3 regions of the Pseudoalteromonas sp. CF6-2 genome follow, and region 1 is predicted to be linked to each of the others. Evidence: predicted binding sites of a transcription regulator. Region 1 holds the regulator's gene; each other region holds the start of a gene.

Region 1 (10,161 bases):
ACTCGCAAGCTGCTCTTCACACCTTAATTGGCAATCATCTGGATAGTTAAGTGCAATTGTCCATTGCTTAGGGTCTCCTTGCTGCCAATCAGCGAGTTTTACTTCGGTCTTTAACAGCTCACCATGATTACTAGAGCCACTTGGCAACCACTCAAGCTTTAATGCTGCAAAGGCCAGAATAAGGGGCACAAAACAACACAGAGCAAACAAACTAAGTGGATTTATTTTCATGATGTCTCCTTCTCATCGAAAAATACGCAATAACAGCACAGGCCAAGCCAATTAGCAGCCATTGCACTGCATAGGCGTAATGTTTATCAGGACCCATCACAACACTTTTGTAATGGGGTGTCGCTAAGCCATCTGCTTCTTTACGATAACCAATAAAGGCGTGTAACGGCTGCTCTAGTTGACGACTAAAGATGGCTAAATCGACTCCCTGAATACGTTTTGGCCAGCCACTTTCTGCACCAATGTCATCCGCTAAAGTAAAGCCTTGCAGCTGGCCTTGTTTTATTTGAACTGTCGCTGTAATAAGCGCACTGCTAGGCCAAGCCACTGATGGCAATTGATTACGATCAGCGGGGGCTTTGAGCCAACCAAAATTAACAATTAAAGGGGCTGTCTCTCCTTTGATGCTTACAGCTGCAAGTAAGTCATAACCTACTTGCCCTTGATATATTTGATTATCAAGTAGCCAGTAATGTTGTTTATTAACCACCCCAGAGACTTTGACCTGTAAGCCCGTTTTGTTAACACCATCGGGTAAGTTTTGCAGTGCTTGCCAATCCATAACACCTTGTTGGCTTGATACAGCGAGCTGACTTAATTGCTGCTGCTTTTGCTCGCCGCGTTGATACTGCCAAACACTTAAACGCAAACAAATCAGCACCGCAAACACCACAACGCAAATTGCGATAATTGAACTAAGCTTTTGTTTACGCCATAAAATTAACTGCATCAAGGAAACCTAAAATGATAAAAATCATCATTGTGTTGTTATTGTTATATATTGTGTTTAACCTTTTTCGAGCACTGTTTGTAATGATGTCAGCAAAACAGACCGCACGACCCATGTCACACTATTTAGGACGCAGAGTACTTTTCTCTGTTGTTGTGTTGGTGATCATTATTGCCGCAATGAAATTGGGCTTTATTCACACCAACCCATCACCTCTTCGTCACGCTACAGCACATACACAAATACAAATAAACACAGCCAAACCACATCAACAAAATGCCAATACCAAGCTGCGGCCTGAAACGCAAAATGCTTTTCACTACTAAAATGACCTTTGAATATACGCAACAGTACGACAAGCAGAATGACCGTCCCCAAGGTCACGTGCATACCGTGAAAACCAGTTAATAAAAAGAACGTGTTGCCATATACACCCGCATCTAGGGTTAAACCGAGATCCTGATAAGCATGCATATATTCATATACTTGTAAGCCTAAAAAAACGACACCTAATAACACGGTTAGCGATAAGAATACTTTTAGCGCACCACGCTTATTGTTTTCCATTGCCACATGAGCAAAGTGAATAGTGACCGAGGAGGTAAGTAAAATAAGGGTATTAATTAATGGGAGCCCTTGCCAGCCCATAGCCTGTGTTGTGTCACCACTGGGGGTGGTTAAAAGAGGCCATACGGCTTCAAAGGTTGGCCAAAGTACTTCATTGGTCATGGCATTGTTACCAGCCCCACCCAACCAAGGTACAGAAATCATACGGGCATAAAAAAGTGCACCAAAGAATGCCATAAAAAACATTACTTCAGAAAATATAAACCAGCTCATGCCTTGTCGGAATGAACGGTCCATTTGTGCTGAGTAAAGCCCTTTATGCGACTCTTCAATAACGTTTCTAAACCAGCTAAAAACCATATAAATTAATATCGCAATGCCTAAATACAATACATATTGACCACTGCTGCCTTCGCCACTGACTTGCATCACAGTTAAACCAGCGCCAACAGCAATTAAAAACATCGCAATTGCACCGACAATCGGCCACGGACTTTCAGCTGGTACATAATATTTTTCGTAATTCTGACTCATTTTGTTTGCTCCTAATTAGCAATTAGCTTGGCGGCTTCATCGTTTTTAGCCACAACCTGCCCGCTAATATCAAACACGGTATAGGACAATGTCAGCTCTTCAACATCATCCGGTAGCTCAGTATCGACATAAAATAGTAAAGTAAACTCGATTTCTTCACCTGCTTTCATAGGCTGTTGATCGAAGCAAAAACAGGCTATTTTGTGTAAGTATTTAGCTGCTTTTCCTGGCGATACCGAGGGAATTGCTTGCATTATTTTGTCTGTGTTGCTGGTATTCTTAGCGCTAAACTTAACTTCACGCATAGCGCCTGGCTGCACAGCGACACTGTACTGCTGGGACTCAACTTTGAATGGTGCACCGCTTTGTGCATGTGTTGTAAAGCTTACATCTACAGAACGCTCAGTATTAACTGTGTCACTCACTACAGCCTTCTCAAGAGAAGGTTTGCCGTTTAAGCCCGTAACATCACAAAACACGTCGTAAAGCGGCACCAATGCAAAGGCAAATGCAAACATACCAAGGCATGCTAGCAGGAGCTTTTTGAGCAAAGGTGCATGATTCATTACTTAATCTCCGGCGGTGTCTCAAAGGTGTGGTAAGGTGCGGGCGAATCAACTTCCCACTCTAACCCCTCTGCACCATCCCATACTTTTGCAGGCGCTTTGTCACCACCTCTGGCACATTTAAATACCACCAGCACGAACAGTAATTGTGAAAGGCCAAACGCAAACCCACCAATACTAATAATGGCGTTAAAGTCTGCAAATTGCAGAGCATAATCAGGGATACGACGTGGCATGCCCGCAAGGCCAACAAAATGCATCGGGAAAAACAGCACATTGACACTAATTAGTGATAACCAGAAATGCCATTTAGCCAAGGTTTCGTTATACATATTGCCAGTCCATTTTGGCAGCCAGTAATAGGCTCCCGCCATAATAGAGAACACTGCGCCTGTAACGAGTACATAGTGGAAGTGAGCAACCACAAAATAAGTATCATGATATTGGAAATCAGCAGGTGTGATCGCAAGCATCAAGCCAGAGAAACCTCCCAAGGTGAACAATACGATAAAAGCAATGGCAAACATCATGGGAATTTCAAAACTAATTGAGCCTCGCCACATGGTAGCGACCCAGTTAAACACTTTTACGCCTGTCGGTACCGAAATCAACATCGTGGCGTACATAAAGAACAGCTCACCCGCAACCGGCATGCCTGTAGTGAACATGTGATGTGCCCATACGATAAAGCTAAGCAGCGCAATCGATGAAGTGGCATACACCATAGAGGCATAACCAAATAGCTTTTTACGTGAGAAAGTCGGCACGATAGTAGAAATAATACCGAACGCCGGCAAAATCATGATATACACCTCAGGGTGCCCAAAGAACCAAAAAATATGTTGGAACATCACAGGGTCGCCCCCCCCTGCGGCATCAAAAAAGCTGGTCGCAAAGTATTTATCAGTAAGCACCATGGTCACCGCACCGGCAAGCACAGGCATCACAGCAATCAATAAGAATGCGGTGATCAACCATGTCCAAACAAACAATGGCAACTTCATCCATGTCATGCCAGGGGCTCTTAAGTTCACAATGGTCACGATAACGTTAATCGCCCCCATGATTGAACTAATGCCCATAATATGCACAGCGAAGACAAAGAGTGCGGTATTATCGTTACTGTAAGTAGTCGACAGTGGCGCATAAAAAGTCCAACCGAATGCAGGGCCACCACCAGGCATCAGCAATGAAGCTAACAGGATTAAAAAGGCAAAAGGTAGAATCCAGAAACTCCAGTTATTCATCCTTGGCAAAGCCATATCAGGTGCACCAATCATCATTGGCACCATCCAGTTGGCCAATCCAGTAAAGGCAGGCATAACAGCCCCAAACACCATGATCAAACCATGTACGGTGGTCATTTGGTTAAAAAAGTGAGGATCGACAAGTTGCAGACCTGGCTGGAAAAGCTCAGCGCGGATCACCATTGCCATCGCACCACCAATTAAAAACATGGTTAGTGAAAAAATGAGGTATAAACTGCCAATATCTTTATGGTTTGTTGTATATAACCAACGCTTGAACCCCTTAGCAGGGTGGTGGTCGTGATGCGCATGCTCAGTGGCTTGCTCATTAATAACGTTACTCATTAGTTCGCCTCCGCTGCTGCATCAATCGCTGCTTGAATTTGACTCGGCTGGATAACATCACCCGTATCATTGCCCCAAGCATTTCGTTTATACGTAATGACAGCTGCAAGCTGCTTAATTGAAAGCTGTTTATCGAATGCTTGCATTGCTGTACCAGGCTTGCCATGAAGCACAATATCAATGTGATCTTTAACATCACCTAGTACAATAGGGCTGCCTTTAAGCGCAGGAAATACACCGGGTAGCCCCATACCTGTTGGTTGGTGACATGCTGCACAGCTAGCCATGTAGACTTGCTCACCGAGTGTCATTAACTCTTCTTTCGCGAGTGTTTGATCAAGTAATGCAGCATCCGCTGCTGCCGCATTCGCTTTTTTTTGTTTGGCATCAGCCAACCAAGTTGCAAACTCATCTTCAGGTAATGCTTGAACCACAACAGGCATAAAACCATGATCTTTACCACACAGTTCAGCACATTGGCCTCGGTAAACACCGGGTTCGTTAATGCGTGTCCATGCTTCATTGATAAAGCCCGGATTGGCATCTTTTTTCACCGCAAAGTCAGGAACCCACCAAGAGTGAATAACATCGTCAGAAGTCATCAAAAAGCGTACTTTTTTGTTGATAGGGAGGACCAACGGCTTATCGACTTCAAGTAAGTAATTTGCTGTCTTTTCAGCTTGGTTATCTATTTGATCTTTTGGTGTCGACAAAATCGAGTAATAGGCAATATCTTCACCCATATATTCGTAATGCCATTTCCATTGAGAACCCGTGACCTTAATGGTGATGTCTGCCTTAGAGGCATCTTCCATAGCGATTAAGGTTTTTGTGGCAGGCACAGCCATGGCAATTAAAATCACAAACGGAATGGCAGTCCAAAGAATTTCAACTTTTGTGCTTTCATGAAATTGGGCGGGCTTTGCCCCCTTTGATTTTCTATGATGTATTAAAGCCCAAAACATCACCGCAAAAACGATGACGCCGATGACACAACAGATAATAAATATCGTCATGTGTAACTCATAAACATTATTACTTATATCAGTTACCCCTTTACGCATATTAAATTGACTATTTGCCAATGCTAACTGCGGTAGAGACACTAAAATAAGCCACAAGGCATAACGCATTTTACCCATGTGACAGCTCCTTTAGATGCTATTGCAAGACGCAAAGCGAAAAGGCGTACAGCTAGGTGCCCATTCGTATTTTTATTGTTTAGAGCAAACACGTACCAACACGACAGAAATCTGATACAAGCTCATCGTTTAACACCACTGCACATTATTTTGTGTCTTTTTAGTAAAACGGTGTTAACACATTGTATTAACCAATTAGTTAAAAAATGAACAATAAGCAAGTTTTTAATCTAAGAAATGTTTATTTTGGTGCAAAAATAACAACTATAATCAGAGCGTTATTTGTAAAAAAGGGGAAGAGCAAAAACTCAAAAAGAAAGGAAAACTGCGCTATACATGGACTCCGAGCAACGCTAAGGGGTCACAAATCAATGCTAAATAGGTAAAAAGCGGCGTCGCACCAAATTAAATCAGTTTGACGCACCATTTTGAAAACATCTTACTCAGTACAAAACATTAAAACAAAAAACGAGCGCGACTGAAAACGCTAAAGTTACTTAAGTATATTAACGTTACATCCAATCAGCATTACGAATAACGCCAACTGCCAACCCTTCAATGTTGAAAGATTCGTGTTCGAGGTCAACCTCAATCGGTGAAAACTCTTCATTTTCTGCATGTAGGAGGACTTTTCGACCGGCTTTTTCTAAGCGTTTTACAGTCACATCTTCATCAACACGCGCAACGACAACTTGACCATTTTCAGCCACTTGTGTTCTGTGTACTGCCAGTAAATCACCATCCATAATGCCTATATCTTTCATACTCATGCCATTAACACGTAGTAAAAAATCTGCAGCGGGTTTAAACAAAGATGGATCAACCTGACAATGACTCTCCACATGTTCCTGCGCTAAAATTGGCTCACCGGCAGCTACACGACCAATTAAAGGGAGTCCTAGTTGTTCTGGCTCATCTTCCTCAACTAACTGAATACCACGACTCGCTCCAGGCTTCATTTTTATCATGCCTTTTTTAGCCAGCGCTTTAAGATGTTCTTCAGCGGCATTGGCACTTTTAAAACCCAGCGTCTGAGCTATTTCGGCACGAGTTGGCGGCATGCCTGTATCTTTAATAAATACTTTAATAAGTTCTAATATTTGCGATTGGCGTTTCGTTAATGGGCGCATACAACTGGTTTTCCATACAGTACATTTAACTGTGAGTATATACAGTTATCTGAAAATCGCAAATTTAAATTGGCCTCCTCATTTTGCTAAAAAACTAACGTTGAACAGCACAGTTATATGCAATATGGTAGTAGCTTTAATTAGCTTGCTAAGGAAATACCATGAGCATTTGGCACCAGCCAGTCACTTTGGAGCAATGCCAGCAATTTGCACAAGGCATTACAGGTGAAGGAACTTTAATGAAAACCATGGGCATTGAAATAACCGAAATTGGTGATGACTATCTAGTTGCCACCATGCCCGCTATACCAGCCCACCATAATCCAATGGGAATGGTACACGGAGGCGCAAATGTTGTGCTAGCTGAGACTGTGGCCAGTTATGCGGCAAATTTTGTTGTTGACTTTGAAAAGTTTTATTGTGTCGGCCAAGAGATAAATGCCAATCATCTCAAAGCATCACGCAAAGGCGTACTTACAGCAATTACACGCCCTATTCATCTAGGGAAAAGGACATCGGTTTGGGAAATTAAAATTAGTAATGCGGCAGGTGAACTGTGCTGCGTATCACGTATGACCGCAGCGGTGGTAGAACGAAGATAGCGAGCTTAGCTCTGAACTGGGTAAATGGTAATTTCGATCCCTGCGCCAATGGCAGAAATACGTAATAAGGTATCTGCGTGCAGGGCTTGATTAAAACATTTTGGCGAGTCACCTGACTCAAAACCAATATCAAATGTTCGTTTTGAACACGAAAGCCACTGTTTCAATGCATTGCGTGAACATGACTCAATTAATTCGCATAATTGATTAATTGCTTTATCTGGCGTGCTAATGTCAGCTGTTGCTTCAATACGAGCAAGTTGACGATATTCATCTTTGTCATAATGTAAGACCATGGCGTTTTTCTTTAAATCAGCCACCAGTGCACTTATATCGTGTTTTGATTCAAGCTCCAAGTCTACATTTAAAAATTGAATTTCCGACATACCTTCGTTTTACCCTCTATTAATAGCGATTGGAACTTTAACGCAGTTTTGTCTATATACCAAATCTAGAATACAGTTAATGCGACATTATGCCGCATTGGCAGCCTAGTTTAAGCTTTTACAATAGCGCCTATACAAAAATAACAAGTGGTTTTCTATGAATAAACGTATGTTCAAGTATGCCCGCAAAGTGCATAAATGGTTAGGTTACTTGCTCGCCATACAAATCTTTTTTTGGCTGCTGGGTGGCTTGGTAATGAGCGCCATTCCACTTGAAAAAGTACATGGCAAACACTTAGCTAAACGCAGCCTTAGTAATCCATTTAAAGTGCATGATTACATGGCATCAATTGATGCAATAACAACTCAGTTTGAGCAAATTAGTGATATAAAATACAGCCACTTACTCACAAAACCCACCATTGAAATTGCCACTTTAAACGGTACATTTACCTTTGATGGTATAACGGGTGAAGCAATGGCTAGGCCAAGTGAGTCTGAGATTATTGAAAATGCTAAAGCACACCTACTCATTAGTGCAAAGGCCTCTCAAGTACAGCTTTTAGCAAAAGGGCCCAGAGAAATTGCATATAAAGAGAATGTTTGGCAAGTCAGCTTTGATGATTGGCTGACAACTACCCTGTATTTAGATAGCGCTACAGGTAAGGTCATTACAGTACGCAGCACTATTTGGCGTATTTTCGACTTTTTTTGGATGTTACATATTATGGATTACGACGAGCGCGAGGACTTTAATAACCCCTTACTTATAAGCTTTGCAGCCACCAGCGTACTGTTTTGTATTTCGGGTATTTTATTATTACTACAAAACCTACGTATAAAGCGCCGTAAGCCAATTTCAACTAGCAGTAAGTAATCCTACCAGCATCGGCACCAATGTTTTGGTGCCTTGCTTATAACTTGTCGAAGTTTAAACTGCCTAGGCTGATTATCTCGATAACAATCAAACTCTTTTTCTTTTAGAGCTATCACTCTACACTAGCAAACCCTGTAGTTCACACATGTGATGGATATGCGTTTATTTTTCTCTTTACTATTTTGCCTTGGGGTTTGTTTTACTGCCTCTGCGGAGCAATTTTCTAGCTTTTCTAGTGCCAAAAAATATCTAATAAAGACCTTACCAAACGACACTAAGAGCTTATATTGTGATTGTGATATAAAACGCGAAGGTAAAAAGTTAGTGCCTGATCCAACGCGATGCGGCTACCTGCCGCGAAATGCTGTGACTCGTTCTGGCAAACAAAATATACGGGCACACCGGATTGAGTGGGAGCATATTGTGCCTGCTTGGGAGTTTGGTCATCAACTGCAGTGCTGGCAAGAAGGTGGTAGAAAAAATTGCCGAAAAGTGAGTAAAAAGTTTCGTCAAATGGAAGCTGACATAAATAACTTAGCACCAGCCATCGGTGAAATTAATGCTGATCGCTCTAACTATCGTTTTGGTATGGTAGCCAATAACATCAAACAGTACGGAGCGTGCCCTGTTAAAGTTGACTTTAAACAGCGTGTTGTTGAACCGCCAGTTTATGCTCGAAAGCGCATTGCAGATACTTACTTCTATATGCAAAAAACCTATGGACTCGCTATTTCAAACAAACAACAGAAGCTCTTTGAAGCATGGCAAAAACTTGAACCTGCAGACTGACATGATGCGCTGAAAATTTATACACTTATTTACACTATTTAGATCGCTCTTTATTGTCATCGCGTATACTTATTGATACTTTTTCAACAATCGTTTACAGGAAAGTAATCTCATGTTTAAAAGTAACAAACTCGCACAGGCGACTTTTTTTATCTTTTCAAGCCTTTATTTAACGGCTTGCGGTGGGGGTAGTTCGTTAGACTCTGACACAGATACAGTAACTCCACCTCCCGCTAACTCTTCCACTGTTTGGACAGCTGGTACATTTGCGCCATCCAGTGAGTTTAAAGATCAATGCGCCGTGCCTCGCACAGGAAATGATCCCTTCAATGAAAATCAGCCTTACCCCGACACTGCTGGTTCAGAGTTTACTGAAAAAATGTGGTTACGCTCATGGAGTGATGAAACATACCTTTGGTACGATGAAATCGAAGACAACAACCCTGACAACTTTAGTTCAGTTGCAGCCTACTACGATCAGCTAAAAACATTTCAAACGACAGACTCAGGCGCTAACAAAGACAACTTTCATTTTAGTCAGCCAACTGAAGATTTTTTCAAAGAGTCGCAATCTGGTGTTGTATCGGGCTACGGAATCAACTGGGCGTTTCTTAGTAACACACCACCTCGAGTACTACGCATCGCCTATTTAGAGGATGGCTCACCTGCCGCCAATGCAGGTTTACAACGCGGTGATACGATTTTATCGGCGGATAATGTAAGTATCAACGACAACACCGAAGCCGGCATTGAAATTTTGAATGAAGTACTGTTCAACCCCACAGCTGGTAGCACCCATAACCTTAAACTACGAAGCAATGATGGTACTGAAAAATCAATCAATGTGGTAGCAGGTAATATTACCCAAACCCCTGTGCAAAATGTGAATACACTGATCACAGAAAATGGCACCAAAGTTGGTTATATGCAGTTTAATAGTCATATAAGCATTGCCCAACCTGAGCTTATTAATGCTGTTAATAAGTTCAAAACCGATATGATCGATGAGCTTGTA
Region 2 (10,161 bases), 890 kb from region 1:
GTGTCGCTGCGCTATCAGCAGGTGCATCAGATATGAGTGGTTGGTTACTGATGGGTCTGCCAGGTGCAATGTACTTGTTTGGTTTAAGTAAGGTATGGATCGCAATAGGTTTGGTACTTGGTGCTTGGGCAAACTATTTTCTCGTCGCACCACGTTTGCGCGTGTATACAGAGAAAGCGAATGATTCAATCACCATTCCAGACTATTTTGCAAATCGCTTCGATGATAATAAAAATGTTCTGCGCGTAATTTCAGCTATTGTTATTATCGTATTCTTCACTTTATACACCTCATCAGGAGTTGTTGCGGGTGGCAAGCTGTTCGAAAATTCATTCAATATGAGTTACGAGATGGGCTTGTATATCACAACGGGTGTGGTTGTTCTTTATACATTATTCGGTGGTTTTTTAGCAGTTAGTTTAACTGACTTCGTGCAAGGTTGTATCATGTTCGTGTCGCTGCTTGCAGTACCGATAGCGACCTATACTATGCTTGACCAGCCGTTTATGGATACGTTAGCAAATGCTCGCTATGACTTATTATTAAGCTCACCGAAAGAATCAGAAATTCATGCACTTAATATGATGGACTGGTTTGCAGGTGGCTCAACAATTGCCATCATCTCGGCAATGGCGTGGGGACTCGGTTATTTTGGTCAGCCACATATCATTGTACGCTTTATGTCTGTTCGCTCAGTGAAAGATATGCCTACTATGCGCCGTGTGGGTATGTCGTGGATGACATTATCGGCAATTGGTGCTGTGCTAACTGGTCTATTTGGTGCCGCTTATATGCTGGAAAACCAAATGCCAATTGATGACAAAGAAACGATTTTCTTAGTGCTGTCTGAGCTTATTTTCCACCCACTGATTGCTGGCTTCTTACTTGCTGCTATTCTTGCGGCGATTATGAGTACTATTTCGTCGCAGCTATTGGTGTGTTCAAGCTCACTGACAGAAGATTTCTATAAAATATATCTTAACCGCAGTGCGTCTCAAAAAGAGCTTGTTTTAGTTGGTCGTATTAGTGTTATTTTGGTTGCGTTGTTTGCTATCTACTTAGCTTATGACCGCGACAGTTCAATTCTTGACCTAGTCAGTAATGCATGGGCAGGTTTTGGTGCTGCATTTGGGCCACTTGTTTTATTCAGCCTTTACTGGAAACGTATGAACCTTCAGGGAGCTATAGCGGGTATGGTTGTGGGTGCTGCGACAGTTCTATTTTGGATTTATGCACCCGTTACGATTGATGGGCAAAAATTAAGTGCAATTATCTATGAGATAGTGCCTGGGTTTATTCTATCAAGTATTGCGATAGTCGCTGTGAGTTTAAGTACAGCAGAACCTAAAGAAGAAATTACTAAATTATTTGATGACGTTGAGGCATCATTGTAATTTTTAATTAAACACTTTTGATTAAATACAAAAAGGGCAACATAGAGTTGCCCTTTTTATTGGATTTTTATTTTTAACCGGCTGCTTTTTCTTTTATATCTGCCACATTGTCGGTGGCTGATTTTGCTTTTTTAGGTTTTACAGGGGCCTCTTTAGCACCTTTCAAAACAGCCATAAATTGGTCTTTTTCTTTTGCCATCTCAAGTGCAAGAGATTCAATTTGTTGCTCACTAAGTGGTACGTCAACTTTCTCAAGCATCATTTCTAGTGATTCAGCAATGTCGAGCATTTTGTCATATGCGTCAGCTTCTTTTTTAGTAGTAAACGTCATTCGCTCGACTCCGTTTCTTTCTACAACATATTTAACAACAACAGCCATGATTTCTCCTGCATTTAAGCGTGGCATTTGTAGCGTAGCAACGCCACTTTGATTACTGTTTTTATATACAGTAATCGTTTGTGGCGGAATTTGCAAGTTTGATAAGTCTATTTTTTGTGGTGATTATTTGACATTGCGGTTGGTTTTAGGTTTATTTAATGATGTCACCATTATAGAAACGGTAGGGATGCAATAAGCGTTAGGTGACAATTAACTTAACTATCCATAATGGATATCACGGAGGAAAATATGAAACTATTATCAAGTCTCTTTCTATCAATAGGCTTAACTTTATTGCCCACTTTACCTATTAGCGCAGCTGAAGATAAAGGAGCTGAGCAAGTTAAACAGCAAAAGGTGAATATAAATAAAGCCAGTGTTGAGCAACTCACTTTGCTTCCTGGCGTGGGTGAGTCAAAAGCCAAAGCGATTATAGAACACCGAACTCAGCAGGGGCCTTTTAAATCATTAGAACAACTCAAAGATGTAAAAGGGATCGGTGAAAAGGTGTTCTCGCAGTTAGAAGGAAAAATTATTCTTTAAATAAGTAAGCAGGGCGGTTATTCGCCCTGTTTAAACTCTTTAATTGCTACTTGTAAATGAGGGAGCGCAAACATGTTTTCTATCGGTGTTGTTATGAGTGGATAGCTCAGACCAGCTAGTAGCAGCCAAGGCACAAGCGACCAGCCCTGAAAATAAGCTAAACCTAAAAACAGGGGCGCTAAAAAAACAAGTTTACATACCGATAAAATGATCTTCTGTATAGGACTTAAATGCGCAAGTGCAAGAGCAATAATTTGCTGACGTTGTCTTACTTTAAACTCTTTTAAAGCAGGAATTTGACTAGAAAAAAAATACAACATTACAACGACTTTTTAATTACTAAACGACTCGCTACAACAGCGATAAAAACAAGCGAATAGGCTGCAAAAATAACTTCCATCCACGCAGGCATACTCATTGACGCAAATTGCCAATCTATGTTTCCACAATCACCTGTTGCAGCAAAGAAGCTTGGGATCCATTCGTGTAGAGGCATGAAGCTTGGAAAGTTTGGTTCAAATGCACAGCTAAATGCAAACGGGTCTGTATTGTTTTGCATCGCGATGTGTTCTTTGGCAATAAAGTAGCCCCAAATTGAAGATATTCCCCAAGTAACAAATGCGATAAGTCTACATAGGGTACTTTGTGGGTTGATTGCGCCGACAATGCCTGCGCCAAGAAGGCCAAGCATAGCAAAACGTTGGTAAATACACATTATGCAGGGCTCAAGTCCCATATTATATTGAAAGAACAGTGCTGTTATTTCAAACACAAATGCGGTTAAAGCGAGTAAAACCCAAGGTGTTCTTTTGCTTGCTAATTCAGCTAACCAATTCATGAAAAATCCAATTTTGAAGTGTTTTCAAGATTATGCTTAGGGAGTGCCTTAGGTGCAAGTGTCTGCGGTGAATATTCGTAACAAAAAAGGAGCTTGCTAGCTCCTTTTGGTGTTACGATTAGTTTTTACGTTAAACGCTGACAGCTTGTAAAGACTCGCTTTGGTAGCAGCCTAGAATACGAATATACTGGGTGTGCTCTTTCAGCTCTTCGAGTGCTTGCTTGACATGTAAATCATCTAGGTTAGCCTCTAAGTCTACATAAAAAACCTCTTCCCACGGGTTACCGGGTACAGGACGAGATTCAAGTTTTACAAGGTTTATTTGATGATGCTTAAATACCATTAACGCATCAGCTAATGAACCAGCTTGTTGCTTGGTTGCCATGATCAAGCTTGTTTTTGTTGGTATTTGTTTAGAAACCTGTAGTGGTTTACGGGCAACAACGATAAAACGGCTATGGTTTTCACTTTGATTAGCCAGCCCTGTTTTTACAACCTCTAGACCAACATTTTTCCCTGCTTGAGCTGAGCCGATTGCTGCGCTGTTGGGCGTATCTAATGCTGATTGCAGTGCATGGAAAGTTGAATCACATGTTTCATGTTGAATATCACCGAGCCCTTGTACAAAGCGGCTACATTGGGCGAAAGGTTGTGGGTGAGCATAGATTTTATTTATGTGAGACAGTTCTGTGTCTGGCAGGGCAAGCAAACAATGCTCAACACTGTGGGTCACTTCACCCACAATAGATACTTGCGCATGTTGTAAGAGATCAAATACCTCATTAATACTACCAGAGCTAGTATTTTCAATGGGGAGTAAGCCGAAGTCAGCTTGTCCATTTTCAACGTTCCCTGTAATTTGTTCAAAGCTTGAACAGCCAATTTCTATTACCTTTCCTGGACGTCGGCTAAAGTATTTATGGCAAGCCAATTGACTATATGAACCTTGACCGCCCAAGTAAGCGACGCGGTGTGTTTCGCTCATTGCATCGGGGTTGAGGCTTTTTTGTAGCATCGCTTGTTGGTTAAGTACAGAGTCCTCAAGAATGGTTTGAAATACATTGTTAATGTAATAGGCATCTAAACCAAGCGACTTTCCGTAACCAATTAGCTTTTCAAGCAACGCTTGTTCACGTGCTTCATCGCGGATTGGTTTATTGTTGGCAATTTTATATTCAACCACGCTGTGGCTAATACGGCGTCGTTTTGCTAGTAAGACAAGTAAGTCAGAATCTATTTCATTTATATCATGTCTTAATGCATTCAATGTATCAATGCTCATATTGGTTTCCTCATTCCAAAACAGTGCACAAACAAAAAAGCCTCCCAAGTGGGAGGCTTTAGCTATTCGGTGAAATTATCTCGCAAACAGTTAAGCCTCCTCTATCTATAGAAGCTAAAAAAAGAAAAGTAAGTGCGAGCGTTAATTTGTTTCATTCAGTTAATGTAAGAAGTGTGGTTTATAAAGTCAACCGCATATTGTACGTAATTTGCAAATCATCGGCTAAGTAAGGAAAATTCATTAATCTTCATAAAAAATTTATAAATCTAAAAATGAATCTGGTATATTTGCCTTTGGAGAACAAATAATAACAATTATTAATAAGGTAGCCTAGTGGTGTATCGACGCCCGCCATCTCGTTTTGGTGTGAATTCGTTAAGTATGAAGTTATCGCTGCTGATTTCTGCAATTTGTTTGATTGCAGGTATATGTGCAGCCGCTTTGATGCTTAAGTCAGAAGAAAAACAGCTTGTTTTTGAAGAACATGAGCTTTTAAAGCATTCGAGTGAACGCTTAAGTCGTCAATTCGACCGTTTAATAAAAACAAAAATCAACATTGCAGAGCAAGCAAATAATGTCGTTAGCAGCCAGCTGTTAAATAGTGAGTCTCATATACTCAGTAAACACAGTGCTGATATTAACTATGCTGTTGATGGTAGTGTTCGCAGCACCTCAGAAGATGGCTTATCCGCTGCCTTTATCCCAGAAGAAAACTATTCAGAATTCTACAAGCAATTGATCAATGACTCAGAGTCGTTATGGAAAATTGTTTCACCCACGCTTATTCAAGATTTTTTTAACTTTTATTTAGTTACAAAAGATAACTTTATTCGTATTGCACCACCTAACTGGGCACTTAATGTGCCTAGCGATTTTGATTTCACAAAAGGTGAAACTTTTAATTACGCTCAGAATGTGCTCAACCCGAGTAGAGAAGCGGTGTGGTCAAAAGTGTATTACGACACTATTTGGCATAAATGGGTGGTGAGTGTACTTGTTCCCGTTTATCGAGATAATGAATTTTTTGGTGTTACAGGCAGTGATATTGCGCTTGAAACCTTATTGGCTCAACTGCCGATAGGAGATCGTGAGCAACACCTATTAGTATTCGATGCAAAAGGGCAGTTACTCGCCCACCCTGATCTAGAAAAATCAATGCTAGAAGAATATGGTCGAGAAGGTAAAGTGTTACGAACTGAGGATTTTGTTAACCCTGACTTACAAAAACTCATCGCAGAAACAATTCGCCTAAAATTACCTGAGTCAGCTAATTCATTTGTTCAAAATGACGAAACACACATTATTAATATTCGTAAAGTTGAGCATTTAAACTGGTATATCGGAATTTACAAAAAACGTTCTTCCGCATTATCTGCGTTAGAAGAGTTAAAAGTGAAGTTCTTTGGTTTGTTTATTCTATACGCTATTTTAGTTGCGTTATTGTTGCATCAAGCATTGTATCAACTGGTACTTCGCCGTATCCATTCATTAGTAAATGCGGTCGTAAGTTTTGGCAAAGGTCAGCTACAAACTGAGTTTCCAAAGGCTAATAAAGACGAAATTGGCACGCTAAATGGCTCTTTTAGAGACATGGCTATTGAAATTAGAAAGCTGATTGATGGATTAAACCAGCGCATAAGTGAAAAAGAGATAGCAGAGAAAGCTGCAAATAGACTGTCAAAAGCGGTGGCATTTTCTGGAACCGGTGTGGTTATTACCAATCAAAACTTTGAGATTGAATATGTTAACCCCAAGATGGTTGAAATGACTGGATTTGAAGAACGTCATTTTATGGGGTCATCACTTTTAAGTATTATTTCGCAGGAAATGGCCATTTTAGTCGATGATATTGATGTTGATCTTCGAAGTCGTAATTATTGGCGTGGTGACACATTACTGCAAGGAAATGAACGTCAGTCAGTGTGGGTGTCGCTAAGTATTTCGCCTATTCGTGAAGATGCCGGAGAAATCACCAGCTATGTTGCCTCAGCACAAGATATATCGTTTGTAAAAGAGAGTCAGCGAAAAATGGAGCAGCTGGCATATTTTGATACGCTCACCGGCCTTGCTAATCGTACATTTTTTAGAATGCAGTTACGCAAGTCGATGGCACTTGCAGAGCGTGGTCATTATGCGTTTGCCTTATTCTATTTTGACTTAGATGAATTTAAACGTATTAACGATACACTTGGCCATGATGCGGGCGATCAATTATTAGTAGAAGTAGCAAACCGTTTGAAAAAACGTTTGCGCACCGAAGATACCATTGCTCGCCTTGGTGGTGATGAATTCGCGGTCCTATTAAGTGGTATAGAACACCAAACTCATGCTATGGAAGTGGCTAATACGATTCAAAAGACACTGAATGAGCCAATTAAACTCGGCAATAATGAAGTGATCATTAGTGGTAGTATAGGCATCACGATGGCGCCTTTTGACAGCCAAGAGGAAGATCAGCTGTTAAAGCATGCAGACCTTGCAATGTATGAAGCAAAAGCCAAAGGCAGAAACACCTATCACTTTTATAGCCAAGAGCTAAATGCCGCTGCCAATGAACGTTTATTCATCGAAAATGAGCTACGCACAGGCATTCGCGACAAGCAATTTGTTATTTATTATCAGCCACAAGTCGATAGTCGAAATCAACATGTTGTTGGTTACGAAGCGTTGATTAGATGGTTCCACCCAACTGAGGGAATGATCCCTCCAACAAAGTTTATTCCGATTGCTGAAGCAACAGGGCTTATTGTTGAACTAGGGGCGTGGGTATTACAAGAAGCGTGTGAATTTGCTGCACGGCTAGAAAGAAAAAATTTAAAGAATAACATTTCAATAAATCTCTCGGCGCGCCAATTTAAAGACGCTAACCTAGTACTTACCTTAGATAAAATCATCAAACAAACAGGTGTTGAACCCAAACGCTTACATTTAGAGTTAACTGAGAGCATGTTAATGGGGCATGTTGAAGCCGCCATATTACAATTACATCAGTTAAAGGCATTGGGTGTATCAATCTCTATTGATGATTTTGGGACAGGCTACTCCTCACTCAGCTATTTGAAACGCTTCCCTGTTGATATTTTGAAAGTGGATCGCTCGTTTGTAAAAGATATTCCTGATGACTCAAATGATATGGAAATTACAGCAGCGATTATTGCAATGGCACAAAAGCTTAAACTCAATGTGGTAGCAGAGGGTGTTGAGACGATTGAACAGATTGAGTTTTTACAAAACAATAACTGTTATATTGTACAAGGTTACTACTACAGCCCACCAGTTAGCGAGGCTGATTTACCTGCGTTGTTTGAGCGTTTAGAACAAACAGATAAAATATAGTAGCTTATATTTTATCTGCTCTTTTGGTAAATTTAGTTAGGACTTCATCTGGCTGGCGGCTATCTGTGAAGGGCAGTGTTAAAACTTATCAGGTAAAGCGATTTTGTTATACTCAGTTTTTAGTAACTTTATCTGATATTCAGGAAAATGGGTAAGTTACGCACTGTTAAATTGCTAGATATTCAAGGAAAATTTGAGTTTGATTAATCTTTTAAAATTCATAAGCGTTATTTTACAGTGTTTTTTGTTTTTATCGATTTTTAACCTTTTATCTAGTTACTATTTAGCTTATGTAGAGCTACCTACAAACGATCCCAAATTAATAGCTAGTCACATTTCATCAGGTGTCGTTATTTCTCTGATTCAAGTTGTCCCAGCTCTAATTGGCTTATTGCTTAGTATTTGGCTTTTAGATAAAGCTAATACATCTAAGTCATTTAGAAAGTGTTGCAAATATTTGGCCTTCTTATGGTTACTGTTTTTCCCAATTGGTACATTCTTAGGTGTTAAACAGTTAAAAAGATTTAAGAATACCTAGCAAGGCGTTTTAAAAAGTTGGGCACTGTAATGCTTTCTCTTTAAAATCTTACTAATTTACTCGGGAATGCTTTAATGCTCTTAATGGCACATTTGCGATGCTAGATTTGATTTGAGCCTGACTAATCTCGTTAAAGCCTATTCAGATAAAATAAAAAGGGGCATTTTTAGCCCCCTGCAATTTTCACCTTGAACTTAAGGCCTTCAAGAATCGCTTTGAGCTTTTCTCTATCATCGCCTTGCACCTCAATAATGCCATCTTTCACAGCACCGCCTTGGCCCATCTTACTTTTAATTGTCTTAGCAAGCTTTTTCAGGTCATGCTCTTGGCTATCAATGCCAACCACTAACATGACACCTTTGCCTTTACGGCCTTTTGTTTGACGTTCAATTCGTAAAAAACCATCTTTAAAGATTTTACCTTGGATTGATTTTTCCTCTTTAGGCTGTTCAATACGGCCTGTAGCGGTTGAATATACTAGATTATTATCACTCATTTTAGATCTCACTTTAAATGAAGCTTGTATGCTGTAAATCATAACAAATTTCCCTCTAAGTGTTTTAATTTTTGGCTTATTTCTCCTAAGCAGTTATATTTAGATTAGTCTTCGGAGAGATTTGATTAATAGGAGTTTATTATGAGTTTGACGCGCAGCACCTCTGCTGATGGCGCTATCTTAACCGTACAAATCAAAGGAAAATTTGATTTTAATCTGGTTCAATCTTTTCGTCAGGCTTACGCTGACCTAAATGATAATATCAATAAAGTGGTTATTGATCTGAGAGAAACAGATTATATGGATAGCTCGGCACTTGGTATGCTTCTTAATATGAAGAAAAACCTTACCGGTAAAGTGGATAATATCCAAATTAGTAATTGCCAACCACAGCTAAAGAAAATCCTGCAAATCTCTCGTTTTGATAAAAAGTTTGATATTGATTGATGCTTAATATTCTAGTGGTAGATGATCTTGCTTTAAATCGTCGACTCTTAACCGTTATGTTGGAGCATCAAGGTTATCAAGTTCATACTGCTGAGAACGGCCTTGTTGCGCTGCAAATACTCGAAAAGCACACTATTGATATTGTGCTCCTAGACGTTGTTATGCCTGTTATGGATGGTTTTGAAACCGCAGCTATTATTAAAGAGCGTTTTAGCCAAGTTTACCTACCCATTATTTTTATCACCTCGCTTGAAAATGAAGAAAGCTTTGAGAGGTGCCTTGCTGTAGGTGGAGACGACTTTCTCCATAAGCCATTTCAAGAGGTTATTCTTAACGCTAAAATTAAAGCCCACTGCCGTATAAGAAATTTAAGTCAAAAAGCACGAGAGCAAAACCTACAGTTAGAATATCATCAGAATCAAGTTGAACGTGAGCATGAGATAGTCGAGCATATCTTCAATAACGCGTTAGAAAATCAATATACATTTACGCAGCATTTAGATTTTCATTTATCTCCAGCGGCTATGTTTAATGGCGACATGTTCCTTGTTGCGCAAAGCCCTATTGGTAGTCTGTATTGTATGTTGGGTGATTTTACGGGGCATGGCCTAGCGGCTGCTGTGGGGGCGTTACCTGTTTCTCGGGTGTTTTATACCATGGTTAACAAAGGCATGTCGGTTAGCGACATTGCAGCGGAAATAAATGCCGTATTGAGTAACTTATTACCTGGTCACATGTTTTGTGCGGCTACTATTATTGAGTTAAGTAATTCAGGAAAAAGCTTGTCAGCATGGTTAGGCGGGCTACCTGATACCTATGTAATTGATCAGCAAGGTCAAATATTACGCACATTAGAGTCCCAACACATGGCATTAGGAATTTTAGAAGAAGATGAATTTGAGCGGGGT
Region 3 (10,161 bases), 1.2 Mb from region 1:
TTAGCTTTTTATAGGAGTCAAAGCGGGTTCTGTCTGCTAGATCAATTAAGTGAAGTGAAAAATAAGCGGCAAATATAGCCGTTGCGATTGAGAGGATGACTAAACTCGGGTCATACACACCACTAATAATTAAGTTTGGATTTTGGTCAGTAATAAAAAATTTCGCTAGCATAATAACTCAATATCGCTGCATATCATTATAGTCTAATACAAATCTACATGAATTTAGAGAAAAACCTACTATGTGAGTACGTAGGTTTGATTTCATTAGCTATATTTAATTAACAGTTGTGTAGTTATAGGTCCTTTATGCGTAGAACTGAGCAGACATTAGTAGAACAAATGCACATAAACGATGTTGAAATTCAGCATCGAATGAGCCTTCTTGGCCTCACCTCGCAGAGCCTAAAGTCTTTGAGTAATTATAAAGCGGTGATTGAGTCATCAATTGAGAATATGGTTAATGAGTTTTACCAAAAACAAACCGAAGTCGACGAAATATCTTTACTGATTGGTGATGCGGATACACTGACTAGGCTAAGAGATGCACAGCGACAATACATTATTGATTTATTTTGTGGACGCTATGAGCACGAGTATGTAAATAACCGACTGCGTATTGGTATGGTGCATAAACGGATTGGTGTTGAACCTAAGCTATACCTTTCGGCAGTGTGTACGCTCAAAGAAATAATTTTTGAGGTTTTGCGAACAACAATAATTGATCAAGCTGAGCTTAGTCTAACATTGCAAACAGTTGATAAATTGATTTACTTTGATACCACGCTGGTTTTCGATACTTACATTGATAGCCTTGTCGGTGAAATAGAAAATGCAAAACGTCGTACCGAGGTTTATGCTAAAGGGCTAGAAGAAAAGGTGGCACAGCGCACACAAGAGCTTGAAAAATTAGCGAAATTAGATCCTTTAACCAATTTATATAATCGTAGAGTAATGCAAGAGCTGTTACAGCGAGACCTCTCAAGAGCCAGACGACATAAACTACCTTTAACCATTGTGTATTTTGATTTAGATAACTTTAAAGCAGTAAATGATACTCAAGGCCATCTAAAAGGGGACGAAGTGCTGAAATATATAGGACAATATCTTCATGAAAATATTAGGGAAATCGATATTCCATGCCGCTATGGCGGAGATGAGTTTTGTATGATTTTACCTGACTGTGAAATACAAAATGCAATTACCATTTGCGATAAGCTAATAGCATCATTCGAAGCCCGTTATCCAGAACTTCATTTAAGTTTTGGTTTGGTTGCTGCCCCTCTCGATAGCACGGTTGATGCCGAGGAGCTAATTAATCGTGCAGACAAAAAAATGTATGAAGCAAAAAAACATCAAGGCTCGTTTATCGTTCACTAGCGCGTCATACGTTTTACAAATACCACCACAAACAATGCAAGAGAAAAGCTACCACAAAATGCTTCAATAGCCGCTATAAGTCTTGAAAGGCCAATAGGCGTGATGTCTCCATAGCCTAAGGTGGTAAAGGTAACGACACTAAAATAAATACTATTTAAAAGTGCTGATAAATTTTGTGAAAAGGAGTTATCAAAGTTTAGTTGCAAAACAGTATTGTCATAGCTCACGCCAAATAAAAAATAACAAATAGCACAACAGATTATCAGTGATAAGCTAAAGCGAATCACATTTTCAGGTTTTTCCCCATACCCACATAACATATCAATAAAGCTGGAGGTAATTTGCTTTGTAGAACCTTTGGGGTACTGTGCATGTCTCATGCGAAGTTCTTTATAAGTAAAGTTACCTGCGAGTTCAAAAAGGCCCTGATGTTCCGATGCTTTACGAAGATTTCGATAAATCTCTTCGGATTGTTCAAATAGATCATGTGCTTGACTATGTTGTTTATTTTTTCGCGCTTTAATTGCTTGCGATTCTTGTAATAACTTTTCTCCCAAATCAATATTATCGATGCGGCTATCGTTGAGTTTAACGCCAAGCAAGTTTGTGTCCTTCAAATCACAGTAATGCAGGCTCGCATTATGTAAATTTGCTTTCATGAGTGAGGCATTGGCAATTCTATTATTGAATAAATGTGCACCAGATAGGTTTGCTCGGTAAAAATTGCAGTAGGAGAGATCATAACCTTCTTCATCATCTTGCTTAATTAAGTTAAGCCCAGATAAGTTAGCTCTTTGTAATTGTAAGCCTTGTAATAACCCACCTTTTTTAGCGTAACGCTCCAATTTCTGCGTTAGTTCAAGCCCAGACTTATCAAATTTATTGTCGTGCCAAAAACAAAAGCCAGATCCCATATCAGTTTCTTGGCACTTTTTTCCTGTGGGAGAGGTATAACTACAACAGGGTTTATCAGGCATAAGAATGAAAACTTATTTGTTAGTCATATTTATAGATTAGCAGGTATTTTACAGGGTAAAATGTAATACCAAGATTTTATGCATTGAATTGGTTTATTTTTTGTTGGATTACACATTAAAACGCAGTAAACGTAGGAAAACAGTAGCGATTAAAGTAGCTCAGCAGCAGCTAACAGTCTACGCGCCGCACTTTGTACCACTAGGTGATATAGAGTCCTGGCTCGTATCTAAAAAAGACTGGGTACAAGCACAAATTGCTAAGCAAGCGTCACAAGCACAAATGCGGCAGTTGCCATTGGAAACGGGCGTAATAAACTTATTTAATCAACCGTTAGCAATTAAACTTAATAAAGGCAAAAGTAGTCACTGGCAACAAAATGAACGCTCAAGTGAGTTGAGCTTATCAGTGTCATCACGTGTAAAGAATACAGAGAGTAAATATTTGTCATTACTGGAAGACTTTTTACATCACAAGCTAGAGAGCTACCTTGAAATGCGTATTCACGACTACTGCTTAAAAATGCAGGAGGCCTTGCCAGAGCAGTTAAAAGTGCAACATTATAAACGTCGCTGGGGGAGCTGTAATCAACGTCGAGAGTTAACTTTCAACCTACACTTAGCCTGTGCGCCAACGTGGGTAATCGACTATGTAATTGTTCATGAACTTGCGCATTTAAAATATATGAATCACAGTTCTGTATTTTGGCAGCGTGTGAGTCGCTTTTACCCTGATTATAAAAAAGCAAGTCAGTGGTTAAAAGTAAACGGTAGTCAGTTACGATGGCAATGAGATAATAAAAAATAGATATAAAGAGAAGTCGTTTAGAAAAGTGGTGGAGGGAGCTGGATTCGAACCAGCGAAGGCTGAGCCGTCAGATTTACAGTCTGATCCCTTTGGCCGCTCGGGAACCCCTCCACACTAATTGTTATTGCATTTGGCCCCACTTAACTGAGCGTAGAAAAGTGGTGGAGGGAGCTGGATTCGAACCAGCGAAGGCTGAGCCGTCAGATTTACAGTCTGATCCCTTTGGCCGCTCGGGAACCCCTCCAATGCAACGGCGCTGATAATAGCAAACTGATTATTTAAGTAAAGAAAAAAACTAAAGAAAAATGGATTAATGCCGATAACTGGTTAATCTTGAAACTATTCGGCTAAAGTCTATGCAAATTGATGGTTTGTTACTCAATGAGAGTCAACTTGATAATCGTCTTAATAAAAGTGTTCATGAGCAACGCAGTGGAGAATTTGCTTTACTATTGGCAATGCTCTCTCATGATGTGCTCGACTTTAGTCAGTTTCATCTCCCAAAATCAGAGTTAGCTAACACCCAAATATCCGAGCAAGCGCTACGTAATGAATTAGGAGCGGGACCAAAGCAAGCATTAGCACCAGAGCAATTTGATATGCTAATTGGCGAGCAAAATGCTTTCCGTCTTCTAAGTGGTGGGCTTACAGATATACGTTTACGTCAATGTTTAAACCCAGAACCACTGACAATTCGTGATGATAAATGCCATGTGCCGTTAAATGTCATTGATAATTGCGAACCTGCGGTTAGAAAGCGTCATTACACTAATAATAGTGTTACAGAGCGACCACAAATGGATGCAGCGGCTTTTTATGATGGCTTAAAAGACGAATCAATTCATCAGCCTTTGTACTTAGCGACAGCTTAAACAATTAATTCAATTGTCATAACTTTCTTGTACGCTACAATAGGTAATATAGATAAATTTAAGCGTATTATTAAAAACTACAGCTAATTTTAAATGTGCTTGTTATAATGCGACCTAGTGGCTTTATGCCATGACTATTGAATCAAGTTATTAGGACCATAATGAAAAAAACATTCACGCTTAACCATGAGAAAATCAAATATCCTCGTATGGTTGATGCAGCCAAACACGAAGTAAAAAAATACTTAAAACGTGAACGCAACAAAACACTTCCTGAAGGGGCTGATTATTGGGCGTTTGACTGTAAGTTTGGCGAATCTGCAGAAGATGCTCAGGTTGTGCATGTGGCAGAGATCAACAAATGCATTAGCGATATTGAAGCCAAAGGACTTATGACGTTTTATGTTGAAATCTTAGCGCGTCCTGCACAGCGACAATTACAAGAGTTTGACGAAGAGTAAACGTCAAACGAGCGAATCTAAGAGTGGGCCTTATGGCCCATTTTTATTGCCTAGCTATGGATTAGTATGCGCTGTTTTTTATTACTGCTCGTTATTTGCGGATGCCAAGTCCAAGCAAATACGATTTATGATGAGCTTCCTAGTAGCTTCAATAGCAATGAGCATTATGTTTTTTATTCTCATGGTTACATCGTCGAAGGTGAGCACATTCGTCCACGCCATCCAAAATATGGCACTTATGATTTTCCTGCAATTAAAAAAGCACTAGCAGATCCAGCCTATAACTTAATTGCATACCACCGAAAAAAAGGCACGGCCCCATTTTTATTTGCTAAAAAGCTAGCTGCTGATGTCGACATCTTATTAAATGCAGGTGTTCCTGAGTCGCATATTAGTCTAGTTGGTTTTTCACGGGGTGGGGCATTATCGATACTGGCAGCCAATGAACTTAAACGCACAAATATCAACTTAATTATATTAGCAGGGTGTGCCAGTTTAATTAAAAAGCATCCATCAGTTAGGGCATACGGTAAGGTTTACTCAATCTTTGAACGTTCAGATCAGGTTGGCTCTTGCCAATTTTTAATTGATAGGAGTGAAGCCACTAAGTTCGAAGAAATAAGCATTAATACAGGACTCTCTCATGGCGCATTTTATAAGCCAAAAGATGAGTGGGTGTTACCCGTTAAGAAATGGCTAAAGGATTAACGATGCCTAATATACTTTTTATTTTGATGTTCTGTATTTTTGGGACAAGCTTTACCACTTGGGCTGAACCCTATACTTTGCCGCGCACTAATACAGTTTTGCTAAAAGATAAACATACAGAAAACGAATACCCCATTACTATCAAACTGCCTCGTAGCTATCAAAAGCAAAACCAGAAACGTTACCCAGTGGTTTATCTGTTAGATGCCAATTACAATTTACCCATAGCCTCTGGTGCCAGCCGCTTTATGATGAATTCAGGCTCTATTGAAGAGGTAATTCTTGTTGCTGTTGGTTATCAAAAGGGCATATCTGGGCTCGATAGCCGAATTCATGATTACACACCGTTTGTTGATAAGACGTGGAAACGTGCTACAGGGGGCGCAAAGCAACATTTAAATTACTTAAAACAGACTGTTATCCCTTATATTAACGCACATTATCGAACTGGCACGCAAAAGACGCTTGTCGGTAATTCGTTAGGGGGCCTGTTTGCTGCTTATACCTTATTTACCGAGCCGACGCTTTTTTCAAGCTATATACTGGGCAGCCCATCAGTGTGGTTTAAAGAAAACTCAATATTAGCTATGGCTGTAAAACCAGCTACCAACACTACAAAAGTTTACATCGCAGTGGGTGAGCTTGAAGAGAGTGAAGGTGAAAAAATGGTTTCTGGTACTAAACAATTAGTAGATAAAATTAATAAGCAAAGTGGCGAACACGTGATGACAAATTTATTTGTTATTCCACATGCCCACCACGCAACGGCTTTCCCTACAACGGCCAGTCAAGGTTTAGATTGGCTATATAAAAAGTGATTAGCCATGATTTAAATTGCGTGACATTTTTTATATTTTTTGCCGCTACCGCAAGGGCATTCATCATTACGGCCAATTTTAATATCTGCAACGGGCGTTATATCACCATCTAGGTAACGCCATAGTCCATTTTCTATAATAAAACGCGATTTCTCGTGTAACTCACAATACAAGTTTTGGTAAAAGTAATTTGCTTTAAATTCTACAAAACCTTCTTGCTCGTTATATTCAGTATCTAAAACGCTTAGTTTGGTAAAACGACAGCTATTAGCAAAATCTTTGATTTCGCGAACCGAGTTAGCGGCTTGTTGGCTTTGTGCATAGGTACTAAATACATATTTTGCATCTTTTAGCGCGTAAGCACTAAAACGAGAACGCATAAGTTGCTGTGGAGTATCAGCTTGGCTTGCGCCTGTATGAAATGGCTGGCAGCAAAGCTCGTAAGTCAATTCGCTGCCACAAGGACAAAGGGAGTGTGTGAGTGATGTCATAACAACTTACCTAAAACTATAAATTGTTATTTTAACAAGCCTATTGTGGCTGGGGTACTAAATTGTTTAATTGGGCGCTTTTTGTAAAACAATAAAACTTAGCAGATGCCTGCTCAAGGTTTAAATTCATAGCATCTAGTTGGTGGTTGTTTACAATATCTGTCCATGTGATCACAGCAGCAAAGTTACCGTTATGTAATGCTGAGCTAAGTACGTACTCAAGGTTAACTAAATGCTTTTGTCTGATCACAAGTAGTTTGCTGGTATCAATCGAACATGAATCTAATAATGCTTTGCTAGGAACATGATCAGGGGCAATTAATAGTGTCCATGCATTTTGGCTATTGTAATGATGCAATACTTTTAATAGCTCAAAGGTTGCTGATATTTCGTCTTCAATTTGAATTAAATTAACAGACGCTTTGTCGTTATCTTGTTGGTAGCTTTTAACTGTTCTTAATGTAATTGGCTGTAACATAACTTTCACTCACTGGTTGTTTATACAGTATGTGTATACAGTAGTTTATACAGTGTTTTTGCGCAAGTACTTTTTTGCTATTTTTTAACCAATAGTTCAGTTTTATTTTAATTAAAAATATTTAGTTGTTATTAAACAGTTGGTTATGGTTTTGTTTTGAAGGTTGAAAAAGGTGAGAAATTTACCACTAAAGCTATACAGTGTTTTGCACAGTACTGTATGAACTACTAAATTTTGCTTATATACAGGTATTTTGCATAAAAAAGCCGGTATAAAACCGGCCTTTAATCTTTACTATTTTACTACTTATCTAAGTAGGTATTTAAAAACTCAAGGTATGCGTTTGAGGCCTTTATGCGGTTTTCCTTTTTAGTAAAACCATGGCCTTCATCATCAAATAACACATAGTCGACAGGCACACCATTTGCCTTTACAGCGGCAACAAGTTCATCGCTTTCAACTTGTAAAACCCGTGGGTCGTTAGCACCTTGGATCACCATTAATGGTTTAGTGATGTTTTTAGCGTGAAAGAGTGGCGAAATTGCACGGTGACGTTCGCCGTCTGTAGCTGGATCGCCCATTTCATCATACAGCGCCTTTTTAAAACTTTCCCACCATGGTGGAATCGAGTTTAAGGTTCTAACCCAGTTTGTCACACCAAAGATATTGATGCCTACTTTGAATTCTTCAGGTTCGAAGGCAAGTGCTGCAGCGGTCATAAAGCCACCGTAACTCCCTCCCATGATGCCAATTTTGTCTGCATCAACCCAATCTAGGCTTTGCAGGTGCTTTTTACCATAAACGATATCTTGTAAATCGTCAGTGCCATGTTTTTTGTCATCTAAATGGAAGAAGGTTTTACCGTAACCTGAACTGCCACGGTTATTGACTGCAAAAATGGCATAACCATGATTGACTAGATGCTGCTGCATCGCACTATAACCTGTGCGGCTTTGTCCGCCAGGACCGCCATGCACCCAAACTAAAGCTGGTACTTTGTTGTTGCTGTTTGCTTGCTTAGGCTTGTATAAAACCCCTGGGATTTCTAAACCATCAAAGCTTTTAAAGCGCACAATTGTGCTTTCAACTAAGTCACTTTGATCAATTGCATCACTTAGTGTGTTAGTTAACTGTTTAGCTTTCGACTCACCGAGTTGCCACACAAATAAGTTGCTTGGTGAGGTATCTGAATTCAAGTAAAACGCCATGGTTTTTTCATCAGCAGAGAAGTTTACACCTCGTAAATTACCAGCAGGCAGCGATGGCATAGCAATGCCTTTACCTGTGGTGGTATCGATTATCGACACCTTAGTGCTTGCGTCCGCATTAACACCACTTACTTGATAACGGCCAGATTTAGAGAAATAAATAAAGCTCACATCCCATTCATCTTTGAGGGCAGGGCTATGCTCGCCAGTGGTTAAATCATAGCGCCAAATTTCTGCAAACTCACCTTTGGCATCGGTTGAGTAATACAGTGATTTACTGTCCCTTGAGAAGGTTTCAGGACCGAACTTGGCATCGTCGTCATGATGAGTGATGAGTTCAGGTTTAAGCGTTTTTTTGCGAGTATCAAGAATGAATACATCGCTGTCTTTGTTAGAATTGTTTTTCGATAAAGCAATAAAACGGCCATCAGGGCTGATTGCACCGACATCAAGCCCCATAGTATTTTGATAAACAGGGGTCACTTCATAGCTGCTAGTATCAACGCGGTACAGATCCATAAATTTAGCGTCGCGTTGGTTGCTGGTTATAAAGAAGTGTTTACCATCTTCAGTAAAGCCAGCAAATCCTGCACGGGTTTCTTCACCAGGGGTGAGGTCTTTAACTGTGCCATCGGTTTCGCGAACATAGATGTGATAACGCTCGTTACCCCCTGAGTCTTTAGTAAATAGCACGCGCTCATCGTTAGGGAAATAAGCGACTGCATAAGTACTGTCTTCAAAATCTGTTAAACGGGTTTTCTTGGCGGTTTTAATATCGACTTCGTACAAGCTATAAATACCGCTTTCGTCGCTGCTTATTAGTACTTTGTCGCCCTTCGGCGAAAAGCTACTGCCCATAATTGAGGTTGTATCAAAAAAGGTCTCAGCATCATATTGCTTAACTGTTTGCACTTGCTGTTGGTTATTAGTACTGGTTGTTGATTGGTTTGATTGTGAACATCCTGCTAATGCAAGGCTGAGCGCACAAGCAATGGCTGCTAATTGGAAACTCGGTTTCATTGTAATTATTCCTTTTTATTTTTCCGCAATAGAGTCTTACTTGTTCAATTTATAAACGCAAGCCTTCGAGCGTCGATATTTGTTACAAATCGTGTAACTAAATGTGGACACTAGTGTGTTAGTATTTTTCCAGAATTAAAGGAATAATCATGATAGAAATTAAAGACCTCAATAAGCGTTTCGCTTCGGCTCAAGTTTTTAAAAATTATAATAAGCAGTTCAACGGCAAAAAAACTTGTTTACAAGCAGCTAATGGCAAGGGCAAAACAACATTACTGATGATCATTGCAGGCCTCGAAAGTTCACAATCAGGGTATGTTTTATTCAATAGTGAAACAATAGAATCTGTTCAAAATTATGTTTCGATTGCCAGTGACCGTATTGCGCTGCCCGATTTTTTAACCGCGCGACAAATTATTGAACTTAGTTGCAAGGCGTTAAAGAAAGAAATGCCAGAGCAACTTATTACTGGATTTAGGTTGGATGAGCATCTGAACACCCGTTTCAGGGCTTTGTCGAGTGGTAATCAAAAGAAGTGCCAGCTTATTATTGCTTTTTTAAAGCAAGCCCCATTTTTGTTGTTAGATGAACCGAGTGCAGCATTAGACCAAGAAAGCATTCGATTTTTACTGACTTTACTTGATGACTACCTCAATGATAAACCTAATGGGCAGATCATCATAACAAGCCATGAACCGGAGGTATTTTTACAGCACGGTTTTGAGTGTTCATCATTATGATTGACTACTTTGCCAGATACATCTCATTTCTCTCTTTTCGATATCTAGCATATACGACTACCCTTAAAAGTATGCTGTCTCAGCTAAAGAGTTTTAGCTTGCTGTTCGCACTCGTACTAGGTCCTGCATTTCTTGGTTTGGTTTTACTGTTGTTTTTAGGGCTTGGAAAAATAGTTGATAGCTATGCAGCTCCCGCTTACGGT

The links. Region 1 encodes LexA, which represses DNA repair genes until DNA is damaged. Its sites were predicted from a motif close to TACTGTATNNNNATACAGTA; they were not measured.
Region 2: L3Q70_RS11580 (YebG family protein) is a predicted target of LexA. The motif match lies at 1,827-1,846, and genes of this name have one in related genera.
Region 3: L3Q70_RS10125 (SulA-like leucine-rich domain-containing protein) is a predicted target of LexA. The motif match lies at 7,014-7,033, and genes of this name have one in related genera.

The regions. Positions count from the first base shown of each region.
Region 1 covers NZ_CP091442.1:3,369,247-3,379,407, forward strand. The annotation lists gene L3Q70_RS15655 (hypothetical protein) at 1-231, opposite strand, end outside; gene L3Q70_RS15660 (SURF1 family protein) at 212-961, opposite strand; gene L3Q70_RS20405 (DUF2909 domain-containing protein) at 976-1,287, shown strand; gene L3Q70_RS15670 (cytochrome c oxidase subunit 3) at 1,187-2,062, opposite strand; gene L3Q70_RS15675 (cytochrome c oxidase assembly protein) at 2,074-2,628, opposite strand; gene ctaD (cytochrome c oxidase subunit I) at 2,628-4,220, opposite strand; gene coxB (cytochrome c oxidase subunit II) at 4,220-5,362, opposite strand; gene lexA (transcriptional repressor LexA) at 5,875-6,492, opposite strand; gene L3Q70_RS15695 (hotdog fold thioesterase) at 6,654-7,094, shown strand; gene L3Q70_RS15700 (hypothetical protein) at 7,100-7,480, opposite strand; gene L3Q70_RS15705 (hypothetical protein) at 7,638-8,357, shown strand; gene L3Q70_RS15710 (endonuclease) at 8,514-9,146, shown strand; gene L3Q70_RS15715 (S41 family peptidase) at 9,259-10,161, shown strand, end outside.
Region 2 covers NZ_CP091442.1:2,482,701-2,492,861, reverse strand. The annotation lists gene putP (sodium/proline symporter PutP) at 1-1,394, shown strand, start outside; gene L3Q70_RS11580 (YebG family protein) at 1,468-1,773, opposite strand; gene L3Q70_RS11575 (helix-hairpin-helix domain-containing protein) at 2,023-2,316, shown strand; gene L3Q70_RS11570 (DUF6170 family protein) at 2,334-2,636, opposite strand; gene dsbB (disulfide bond formation protein DsbB) at 2,636-3,154, opposite strand; gene L3Q70_RS11560 (chorismate mutase) at 3,285-4,436, opposite strand; gene L3Q70_RS11555 (EAL domain-containing protein) at 4,770-7,772, shown strand; gene L3Q70_RS11550 (stress response translation initiation inhibitor YciH) at 8,477-8,806, opposite strand; gene L3Q70_RS11545 (STAS domain-containing protein) at 8,948-9,253, shown strand; gene L3Q70_RS11540 (fused response regulator/phosphatase) at 9,253-10,161, shown strand, end outside.
Region 3 covers NZ_CP091442.1:2,181,112-2,191,272, reverse strand. The annotation lists gene L3Q70_RS10180 (PAS domain S-box protein) at 1-172, opposite strand, end outside; gene L3Q70_RS10175 (GGDEF domain-containing protein) at 310-1,380, shown strand; gene L3Q70_RS10170 (ion channel) at 1,377-2,357, opposite strand; gene L3Q70_RS10165 (SprT family zinc-dependent metalloprotease) at 2,461-3,147, shown strand; tRNA gene L3Q70_RS10160 (tRNA-Tyr) at 3,189-3,273, opposite strand; tRNA gene L3Q70_RS10155 (tRNA-Tyr) at 3,322-3,406, opposite strand; gene L3Q70_RS10150 (VC2046/SO_2500 family protein) at 3,519-4,034, shown strand; gene L3Q70_RS10145 (DUF6172 family protein) at 4,196-4,495, shown strand; gene L3Q70_RS10140 (alpha/beta hydrolase) at 4,562-5,203, shown strand; gene L3Q70_RS10135 (alpha/beta hydrolase-fold protein) at 5,206-6,021, shown strand; gene L3Q70_RS10130 (YchJ family protein) at 6,033-6,512, opposite strand; gene L3Q70_RS10125 (SulA-like leucine-rich domain-containing protein) at 6,553-6,990, opposite strand; gene L3Q70_RS10120 (S9 family peptidase) at 7,293-9,218, opposite strand; gene L3Q70_RS10115 (ATP-binding cassette domain-containing protein) at 9,368-9,958, shown strand; gene L3Q70_RS10110 (DUF6136 family protein) at 9,955-10,161, shown strand, end outside.